Aquitalea magnusonii: one gene and its partner. The protein of the gene in region 2 interacts with the protein of the main gene of each other region in a pairwise test. Links are inferred from orthologs where the notes say so. Each region holds a gene or a part of one and is shown on either strand. Other genes may lie near its edges.

Region 1 (7,682 bases), 3.2 Mb from region 2 along the record:
AGGCGTTCCTTCGATGTTGTAGGCGCGTGTGATCTGGCTGGCGCGTGCAACCTGACTGTTGATACCGAAGGAGTTATAGGTTTGCATGAACTTGGCCAGATTGACGCCAGGCTGCTTCTTCAGCCAGTCATTCAGCACAGCCGGGTCTGCCAGGTTGATTTTTTGCTGCATCACTGCATCAAAAACCGGCGCATTCAGCTTCTCCATGTAACCAGTCACGTTCAGCGTGGCAAACAGGCGGGCAAATCCTTCCATCGGTTTTTGCCACACGATTTGCTCACGTCGGAAATCAACATAAGCCGGCTTCTTCTTTGCCCAGGCGGTGATCAGCGGGTCCAGATGAAAACAATGGATGCAGGTGTAGGAGAAAAACTCGATTACCTCAACCTTTTTCGGATTGGCCACCGGCTGCGGCTTGCCCATCAGTACATAATCCTTGCCAAGCTCGGATGCAGCATTTGCCAAACCACTAGCCAGCAGCAATGCCATCAACAACCACTTTTTCATTTTTTGTCCTTTGACGTTCATTTTGTTCACTCTGCCCTGACTACAGCAGCATTGATTCCATCCTGCTTCAACTGGGCACGCACACGATCGACATCTTCCTGCTTGCTTAGCGGGCCGACACGGACACGATGCACCATTCCCTTGTCAGGGGTCGAAACGGACTGGATCTTGGCTTCTACCCCCAACAAGGCCAGCTTGGCCTTCAGGTTGTCCGCTTCATTCTCGTTCTGGAACGCACCCAGTTGCAGAAAGACCTTTTTGGCTGGCGCAGCAGCAGAAGGTTCCCGATCTTTGGCAGCAGGCTTGCCGTCTGCAGGCACTGCATCAACCTGGCCCGGCAGTATCTTGTAGAAGTCGAAGCGCTGCTCATCCTTGCCAGTATTGGTCGATGGACTGGCAGGCTTGGCCTTGGTGGCAGGCACGGTGGTGGTTGCGGCAGGGGTCTCCGGCGGCATCGCAGGTGCTACCGGGGCTTCCACTTTTACAGGTGCAGATGCAACCGGAGGCGGTGCCTGCACATCCGCGATCTTGGTTCCCGGCTCCAACAGCTCAGTTGATGGCGACGAGGCTGCTGCCGCCTTGTGATCTAGCTTTTCCAGATTGGAAAACGGTGTTGCCGAGCGGTTGAGGTACATCGCCAGACCAACCGCGACGGCCACGCCTACAATCAGGCCGATGACAATCCCTGCCACCATGCCGCCGCCACCGCTCTTGCCGGCAGCACGCGCACGCCCGGATGAGGACGAGCGGGACGAATTCTTTACATCACGATTAGCCATGTACCACTACCATTTCCATTCAAGCAATCCGATCATTATCTATTAAAACCAGACGAAAATATATTTCACGAAATCACAAAGCCAGGCCGCTACGGCGTAATTGAATCGCCTGGAGCATGTGCTGCCGATTTAAACCCAAATCGCCGTTCATATCAGCAATAGTCCGGGCAATGCGCAGGATGCGGTGATAGCTTCTTGCTGACAATCCAAGCCGATCCAGCGCATCGGCCAGTAAGGCCAGAGCCGCTGGCTCCGCGGAGGCGTGCTGCTCCAGCGCCAAGCCACTTAACCTGGCATTACAGCAGCCCTGTCGTTGCAACTGCCGGTCCCGAGCCTGCTGCACACGCAAGCGTATCTGAGGGCTGGCTTCACCTGTGCTGACTGACGCAAGTTCTCCTGCGGCCAAGGCAGGAACCTGTACATGCATATCAATCCGGTCCAGCAGCGGGCCAGACAGCTTTCCCACATAGCGGGCAATTTGCTCCGGGGTACACTGACATCGCCCGGAAGCATGCCCCATATAACCGCACGGGCAGGGATTCATGGCAGCCAGCAACTGGAAGTCAGCAGGAAAACAGGCTTGCCTCCCGGCACGGGAAATATTGATTACCTGTGACTCCAAAGGTTCACGCAATACTTCAAGCACCTTACGTTCGAATTCCGGCAACTCGTCCAGAAACAATACCCCGTGATGTGCAAGACTTACTTCTCCCGGCCGCGGATCTGATCCGCCACCGACCAAGGCAACCGCAGACGCGGTATGGTGCGGTGCCCTGAAGGGACGCTGGCGCCACTTCTCCGCTCTAAAGCCCTGAGACCCCAAGGACTGTATCGCGGCAGAAGCCAGAGCCTCTTCCTCACTCATCTCGGGCAATATGCCTGGAAGACGCGCCGCCAGCATGGATTTGCCGGTACCCGGAGGCCCGACAAACAACAGGCTATGCCCGCCAGCGGCGGCCACTTCCAAGGCATAGCGCGCAGCCATTTGCCCTTTGACGTCAGCCAGATCAGGATAAACGTCCTGGCTTGCATCCAGGTTGACTTCGGCCAGATCACAAGCCTGCACACCATTCAGATGCGCACAGACCTGCAACAGACTGTCAGCGGCATAAACCTGGCCAGATCCGACCAGCGCCGCTTCGTTAGCACTTACTCTGGGAAGAATGAAGGACTTGCCTGCCCTGCTGGTCTGACACGCCATGGCAAGTGCGCCGCGGACGCCGCGCAATTGTCCGCTAAGCGCAAGTTCACCGGCAAACTCATAGTCAGACAAGTGGGGACACTGGATGATTCCTGCCGCCACCAGAATCCCGACGGCAATCGGCAGATCAAACCGGCCAGAATCTTTGGGCAGGTCTGCAGGAGCCAGATTGACGGTGATGCGGCGTGCCGGAAACTCGAAACCGGAATTGATGATGGCAGCACGTACCCTGTCGCGACTCTCTTTGACCTCGGTATCAGGCAAGCCAACGATGGTGAACTGCGGCAGCCCATTGGCCAGATGGACTTCCACCGCAACCTCCGGGGCTTGCAAGCCGGCCAGGGCGCGACTTGCAACCAGTGCTAGCGCCATGCGGTATCAGGAATGACCCAGCTCTGCCTGAGCTTCTGACTTGGCCAGTGCTTCTTCAGGAAAGACCTGAGACTCAAGCTTGGCCAAACGCGCTTCCAGCGCAGCCAGCTTTTCACGGGTACGCACCAGCACCTCTTGTTGCACATCGAATTCTTCGCGGGTCACCAGATCCATGCGGGAGAAAGTGGATGCCATCATGGCCTTGATGTTTTTCTCGATATCCTTGGCCGGACTGGCGGCAATGGTATCGCTGATCTTGTTGCTGATTTCTTCAAAAATCTTTTGACTCAACATTTCGATGCTCCTTGGGATGGGGACACAAGCTGCTGTTGAGTTTAGCAAAATCCCCTGGCCACTGCAGTTTCACTCGCCGCACCAATACAGTGCAAAACGCTCATCATAAATGCTCCGGCATGGTGCCAAGGCTGAATCAAACCATGGAAATACGTTTTTTGATCAGGAAAATTCTTTAGCAACAAGCAGATAGCAAGCTGGCACGGTTTGTGCAGTAGTGAGATCAGCAACGCAAACACCTATCTGGATCCATTGCAAAGGAGTGAACATGAAACTGGTCACCGCCGTGATCAAGCCATTCAAGCTTGATGAAGTACGTGAAGCACTATCCGCCATCGGCGTACAAGGGATTACCGTCACGGAAGTCAAGGGGTTCGGCCGGCAGAAGGGCCACACCGAACTGTATCGTGGTGCGGAATACGTGGTGGATTTCCTGCCGAAAGTAAAGTTGGAAATTGCCATTGATGACAGCCTGCTGGACCAGGTGGTTGAAGCCATCGAAAAGTCGGCGCGTACCGGCAAAATCGGCGATGGCAAGATTTTTGTCTTCGAACTTGAACAGATCGTGCGGATCCGGACCGGAGAAACCGGTATTGATGCGGTTTAAGCCACGGCATAGCCATACAGGGGAAATCAAATGAAGAAGAAACTTGCTGCATTGGGTAGCGGCCTGCTTGCACTGGCTTTGCCGGTACTGGCCGATGCACCTGCCGGGCCGGCCATGGCCGATTTCAAGGTGATCAACTCCGGCGATACCGCCTGGATGCTGACCTCCACCGCGCTGGTGCTGTTCATGACCATTCCGGGTCTGGCGCTGTTCTACGGCGGCATGGTGCGCAAAAAGAACGTGCTGTCCACCTTGATGCAAAGCTTTGCCATCACCGCGCTGGTCACCGTGCTGTGGGCTGTGGTGGGTTACAGCCTGGCCTTCACGGTCGGCACACCTTACCTGGGCGACTTGAGTCGCGTCTTCCTGGACGGCATGGATTACATTGCCGACACCAAGAAAGTAGCCGTTCACCCGTCCGCTGGTTCGATTCCGGAATCAGTGTTCATGATGTTCCAGATGACTTTTGCCATCATCACCCCGGCGCTGATTACCGGTGCCTTTGCTGAGCGGATGAAATTCTCTGCCCTGCTGATTTTCACTGCGCTGTGGTCCTTGCTGGTTTATGTACCGGTTGCCCACTGGGTATGGGCACCAGGCGGCTGGATGAGTGGCCAAGGCGTACTGGACTTCGCTGGCGGCACCGTGGTGCATATCAACGCAGGTATTGCTGGTTTGGTTTGTGCACTGGTGATGGGCAAGCGCGTGGGCTTTGGCAAGGAAGCCATGCCGCCGCACAACCTGATCCTGACCCTGATTGGCGCTTCCATGCTGTGGGTGGGTTGGTTCGGCTTCAATGCCGGCTCCGCAGTCGCTGCTGATGGCCGTGCCGGCATGGCCATGGTGACTACGCAGGTTGCCACTGGGATTGCTGCGCTGGCCTGGACCTTTGCGGAATGGATCCACAAGAAAAAGCCGTCGGTACTGGGTATTGCTTCCGGTGCAGTGGCAGGTCTGGTAGCCATCACCCCGGCTGCTGGTTTCGTGGATGTCAAAGGTGCTCTGATTATTGGTGCTGTAGCTGGCGTGGTTTGCTTCTGGGGTGCCACTGGCCTGAAGCATATGCTGGGCTACGATGACTCGCTGGATGCCTTCGGTGTACACGGTGTTGGCGGTATCGTTGGCGCCTTGCTGACCGGCGTGTTTGCGGTGAAGAGCATTGGCGGTGCTGAAGGCAGCCTGGCCACCCAGGCCATCGGTGTGGGTGTGACCGTGGTGTACTGCGCCATCATCACCTTCATCCTGCTGAAGATCATTGATGTAGTGGTTGGTCTGCGTGTGGCTGAAGACGAAGAACGCGAAGGCCTGGACGTGGTACTGCACGGCGAACGTGTGGAGTAAGCCACGCGCTTAGACAGATTTTGTGGTAAGGGACTTAGGGGCGCTTCGGCGCCCTCTTTTTTTGCCTGCCGGCAGGCGCTGCGGATGAATAAAAAAAGCACCGGATGACCGGTGCTTTCTTGATTGTGGCAATGAATACAGACTGGCTTACAGCCCTGCATCCTTGCGCAGCGCTTCCACCTTGTCGGTGCGTTCCCAGGTGAATTCCGGCTCTTCGCGGCCGAAGTGGCCGTAAGCGGCGGTCTTGCCGTAGATCGGGCGCAGCAGGTCCAGCATCTGGATAATGCCTTTCGGGCGCAGGTCGAAGTGCTTCTTCACCAGTTCCACGATCTTTTCGTTCGGGATCTTGTTGGTGCCGAAGGTATCCACCGCAATCGAGGTGGGCTCGGCCACGCCAATGGCGTAGGAAACCTGGATCTGGCACTGACGGGCAAGGCCGGCAGCCACGATGTTCTTGGCCACGTAACGACCGGCATAGGCTGCCGAGCGGTCTACCTTGGACGGGTCCTTGCCGGAGAAAGCACCACCACCGTGCGGCGCGGCACCACCGTAGGTGTCGACAATGATCTTGCGACCGGTCAGGCCGCAGTCGCCCATCGGGCCGCCAATGACAAAGCGACCGGTCGGGTTGACCAGGTATTTGGTTTCGGCAGTCAGCATTTCCGGCGGCAGGACCGGCTTGATGATGTCTTCGATGACGGCTTCGGTCAGGGTCTTGTGGTCGATTTCCGGGCTGTGCTGGGTGGACAGCACCACGGTGTCGATGCGCTTGGGCAGGCCGGTTTCACCGTCGTACACGCAGGTGATCTGGCTCTTGGCATCCGGACGCAGCCACGGCAGGCGGCCATCCTTGCGCAGTTCGGCCTGGCGCTGTACCAGACGGTGGGCGTAGTAGATGGGGAAAGGCATCAGCGTCGGGGTTTCGTCGCAGGCATAGCCGAACATCAGGCCCTGGTCGCCAGCACCCTGGTTCAGGTCCAGGCCTTCGCCTTCGTTCACGCCCTGGGCGATGTCTTGCGATTGCTTGTCGTAGCAGGCCATGACGGCGCAGCCGTGGTAGTCGAAGCCCAGCTCGGAGTTGTCGTAACCGATGCGCTTGATGGTCTCGCGTGCAATCTTGATGTAGTCGACATTGGCCGAGGTGGTGATTTCACCAGCCAGCACCACCAGGCCGGTGTTGACCAGGGTTTCGGCTGCTACGCGAGCGTATTTGTCTTCGCGCAGGATGGCATCGAGGATGGCATCGGAGATTTGGTCGGCTACTTTGTCCGGATGGCCTTCCGATACCGATTCCGACGTAAACAGATATTCGCTCATTTGTTTGTTGATTCCCGAATAAAGCAAAACAGTGTGATGATAAAATAGGCCGCTTTACGATCACCACTGACTAAACCATGTCCAAGCTGGTCCAACTCGTGTTGTCCTTGCTGGCGCGTTTGCCGCTGTCGTGGCTGCAATGTCTCGGCGCCATTCTGGGGCGGCTTACTTACCTTTCATCCCCCCGCTACGCAGAGCGGATGAGAAGTAATCTGGCGTCGAGTAAAATCTGTGAAAATTATCAGGTTTTACAAGGACTAGTCAAACAATCCGCACTGGAAACCGGTAAAGGTGCATTGGAATTGTCAATAGCCTGGTGCCGGGAGCCCGAAGACATTGCCGCACTGGTAAAAGCCTGCCATGGCTGGGAGCATGTGGAACGTGCTTTGCAGGCTGGTCACGGCATTGTTTTTGTCACCCCGCACCTGGGCAGCTATGACATTGCCGGGCGTTACATCAGCTCACGTCTGCCCTTTCCGCTGACCGCCATGTACCGTCCTCCCAAGCTGACCTGGCTGGAGCCGGTGATGCAGGCAGGCCGCGCCCGTGGCAAGGGCAAGACTGCACCGGCAACCGGTGCCGGCGTGCGCATTCTGATGAAAGCGTTGAAATCGGGCGAAGCCACCATCATTCTGCCCGATCAGGTTCCCGGCAACGGCGAAGGGGTGTGGGCTCCATTTTTTGGCAAACCCGCCTACACCATGAGCCTGGTGCCGCGGCTGGCACAGGTTGCCGGTGTGGAGGTGTTGTTTTTCGTCGGTGAGCGCCTGCCCCGCGGTGAAGGCTTTGTTGTGCATATCGAAGCCATGCCGCAGCCTTTCAGTGGTGACAAGGACGCTGACTGTGCGCTGCTGAACCAGACCGTGGAGAATCTGATCCGCCGCTTTCCCAGCCAGTACCTGTGGAGCTACAACCGTTACAAATGCCCGGCAGGTGTCACTCCGCCGGACCATCAGCAAGGAAACCCATGAAGATTGCTTTTGCCCTGTTATGGCTGATTCGCCTGCTGCCCATGTGGGCCATCGGCATGCTGGCTGATGCCCTTGGCCTGCTTGCTTATCATCTGGCGGCCGATCGCCGCAAGGTTGGCCTTACCAATCTGCGGCTTTGCTTTCCGCAGATGAGCGAAAAAGAGCGCGAACGGCTGATCAAGGCCAATTTTGGCTACATGATCCGCCTTGCACTTGAGTATGGTGTGGCATGGTGGAGTTCTGCCGAGCGCATCCGCAAGCTGGTCACCATCAAGAATCTGCACATCGTGGAG
Region 2 (2,922 bases):
GGATGTCCTCGCGCCGTTCGCGCAAGGGCGGCAGACGCAGGCGGATCACGTTCAGGCGGTGGAACAGGTCCTCCCGGAACAGGCCGCGTTTGACCCGGTCTTCCAGATTCTGGTGGGTGGCGGCAATCACCCGCACATTGGCCTTGATCGGCACATGGCCGCCCACGCGGTAAAAGTGTCCGTCCGACAGCACGCGCAGCAAGCGGGTTTGCAGCTCGGTGGGCATGTCGCCGATTTCATCCAGAAACAGCGTGCCGCCTTCCGCCTCTTCAAAACGACCGCGCCGGGTGGCCAGCGCGCCGGTAAACGCGCCTTTTTCATGGCCAAACAGCTCGGACTCCAGCAAATCCTTGGGAATGGCTGCGGTATTCAGGGCAATGAAAGGCTTGCTGGAGCGCACCGAATGGCGATGCAGCGCTTCGGCCACCCGCTCCTTGCCGGTACCGGACTCGCCGGTAATCAGCACGGTGACGTGCGATTGTGACAAGCGGCCAATGGCGCGGAACACGTCCTGCATGGCGGGAGCCTGGCCTAGCAGCACTGGCATGGCTTCCACCCCGCCAGTGGCTTCGATCTGGCTATTGCTTTCCGCCAGTGCGCGCTCGATCAGTTGCACCGCCTGGTCGACATCAAAGGGCTTGGGCAGGTATTCGAAGGCACCACCTTGAAAGGCGGCAACGGCGGAGTCCAGGTCGGAATGCGCGGTCATGATGATGACCGGCAATTGCGGGTGATCCGCCTTTACCTTGGAAAGGAATTTCAGGCCGTCCGTCCCCGGCATGCGAATGTCGGAAATGATGACGCGCGGCGTATTGTCGTACAGGGCGTTGAGTGCGTCATCGGCACTGGAAAAGCTGTCAAAGCCGATGCCGCTGCGGCCAAGCGCCTTTTCCAGTACCCAGCGGATGGCCTTGTCGTCATCGATGATCCACACCGGGTTATTCATAGCAGCCCTCGTTTCTGTAATTGAGTTCAATCCGTGTTGCTGAAAGGCAGCATCACGGTAAAGCAGGTCTGGCCGGGGCGGGATTCAAATTCGATGCTACCGCCATGCTGATGCACATAGGCCTGGGCCAATGTCAGCCCCAAACCAGTGCCTTCGGCGCGTCCGGTGACCAGGGGATAGAAAATGTGATCCCTGATTTCTTCCGGAATGCCGGGGCCGTTGTCGACAATCTGCAATTTTAATGCCAGCCCATGACGCTTGCGTGCCAGGGTGACTTGCCGGGCAACGCGGGTACGCAAAATCACCTCGCCCTTGGCCTTCATCGCCTGAATGGCATTCTTGACGATGTTGAGCACCACTTGGATCAATTGCTCCTTGTCGGCCACCATCTGCGGCAGGCTGGTGTCGTAATCGCGGCGGATGGTGAGACCCTGCGGATACTCGGCCAGCGCAATGCTGCGCACCCGTTCCAGCACTTCGTGGATATTGATTTCGCTGCGCACATGGCGGCGATGCGGGGCCAGCAGACGGTCTACCAGCGATTGCAGGCGCAGCGCTTCTTCCTGGATGACTTCGGTGTATTCCTTCAGCTCCGGCCGGTCTGACAGCTCATGCTCCAGCAACTGGGCCGCACCGCGGATTCCCCCCAAGGGGTTCTTGATTTCATGCGCCAGGTTACGAATCAGCTCGCGATTAGCCTGTTGTTGCAGCAAAAGCCGCTCTTCATTGGCAATTTTCAGTTGCTGATCCAGCGGTCGCAGCTCGACCAGCGCCAGCCGGCCTTCCGCATCAATCGGCGTCACTGACAGGGCGATATGCAGCGGCTGCTCACCATGCGGCGTACGCAGCTCCAGGTCGTGCTCGATATAGCTGGAATTGTGTTGTAGCGCGGTCGTCAGCGCTTGCCGCAAGGCAGGGCTGTCCTGCAGCAACTCGAACAGGGTGTGGCGCAGCAGCTCGCGCCGGCCTATGGCGAGCAGGTTTTCACAAGCGGGATTGGCAAACTCGAGACTGCCGTCGGCATGGGCAATCAGTACCGGCGTATCGAGTAATTCCAGACCGGCAAAGCTGGGAGAGTTCATGGTGCTCCGAATCGGATGGGGCTGTGCCTGTAGCTGTTAGCAATAAGCACGCCAAGCCAGAGCACAGCGGATGCACGAAATCGGCCTTAATGATGCACCATTATTGTGCAGATGACGCGGACTGCCCCAATTCGCGGCGCAAGGCATCCACGTTCTTCTGTCGCTCGGTCACGGCGTCCTTTAGTTTCTGTACCCGATCCAGGTATTTCTGGTAATTACGGGTTTCGTCGCCGTTGCGAGTGGCGGCACCTTCGGTATAGGCTTTTTGTGCATCAGCCAGTGCCTTTTTCTCGTTGGACAGCTCGCCTTCCAGTATCTTGCGCCTGCCCTCATCACGCTTGGACTGGGTGCCGTTGTCCACGCTGGGGTAGCCATCCGGTGTCGAGGCCGATCGGCTATTGCCTGCTGCGCGCGGTTTACTGGAACCGCCGCCGCCATAGGTGGACAGCGGTGCCAGATGCATGGGCTTGGCACCCTTGATCGGCACATTGGTGAAGGTGACATTGCCGTTGGCATCGACGTATTTGTATACCTCGGCCTGGGCGAGGCTGCAGGTCAGCAGCAGGCAGAAGGCAAGCGTTTTCATGGTTTTGGGCATTAGCGGAGAAAACGGGTGGACGTGACGCTATGATAAGCAAAAGGCTGGCGCACGTCACATCTGCATTGCCGGAACAAGAGGAGGCAATTTGCCAGATGACCGGGAATGCGGCAGCATGCGCTTCATGCGCGCTACTTGCCAATATCATGGACAATCCGCAATCGGCCTGCAGTGCTGGACACAACATCCTTTGATAGCGCGGTATCCGTCAGGACCGGTGTTGACCCGTCACCTATAAGGAAGCTTTGTGCATGTTGATTCAGTTGCTTTATTCCAGCAAGGCTAGTGCTTCCCTG

Evidence for each region. The genes of interacting proteins can lie anywhere in the genome.
Region 1: the proteins of glnL (region 2) and glnK interact in binary tests that used the Escherichia coli proteins (3 or more experiments, as listed by UniProt). The link is inferred for Aquitalea magnusonii from one-to-one orthologs.

What each region holds. Positions count from the first base shown.
Region 1 is NZ_AP018823.1:61,951-69,632, reverse strand. What follows is about bases 2,272-5,090. They hold glnK (P-II family nitrogen regulator), read left to right. Parts: upstream 2,272-3,421; coding sequence 3,422-3,760; downstream 3,761-5,090. Other genes in these bases: DLM_RS00345 (ammonium transporter), read left to right, coding at 3,791-5,090; DLM_RS00355 (accessory factor UbiK family protein), read right to left, coding at 2,866-3,153; DLM_RS00360 (YifB family Mg chelatase-like AAA ATPase), read right to left, coding at 2,272-2,859. In the rest of the region: DLM_RS00370 (thiol:disulfide interchange protein DsbA/DsbL), read right to left, coding at 1-507; DLM_RS00365 (SPOR domain-containing protein), read right to left, coding at 534-1,286; more of DLM_RS00360, read right to left, coding at 1,360-2,271; more of DLM_RS00345, read left to right, coding at 5,091-5,101; metK (methionine adenosyltransferase), read right to left, coding at 5,249-6,418; DLM_RS00335 (lysophospholipid acyltransferase family protein), read left to right, coding at 6,496-7,389; DLM_RS00330 (lipid A biosynthesis lauroyl acyltransferase), read left to right, coding at 7,386-7,682. UniProt on the Escherichia coli protein: Involved in the regulation of nitrogen metabolism. Regulates the activity of its targets by protein-protein interaction in response to the nitrogen status of the cell.
Region 2 is NZ_AP018823.1:3,253,304-3,256,225, reverse strand. It holds glnL (nitrogen regulation protein NR(II)), read right to left. Parts: upstream 2,029-2,922; coding sequence 973-2,028; downstream 1-972. Other genes in the region: DLM_RS15490 (BLUF domain-containing protein), read left to right, coding at 2,878-2,922; DLM_RS15495 (DUF4124 domain-containing protein), read right to left, coding at 2,129-2,614; ntrC (nitrogen regulation protein NR(I)), read right to left, coding at 1-946.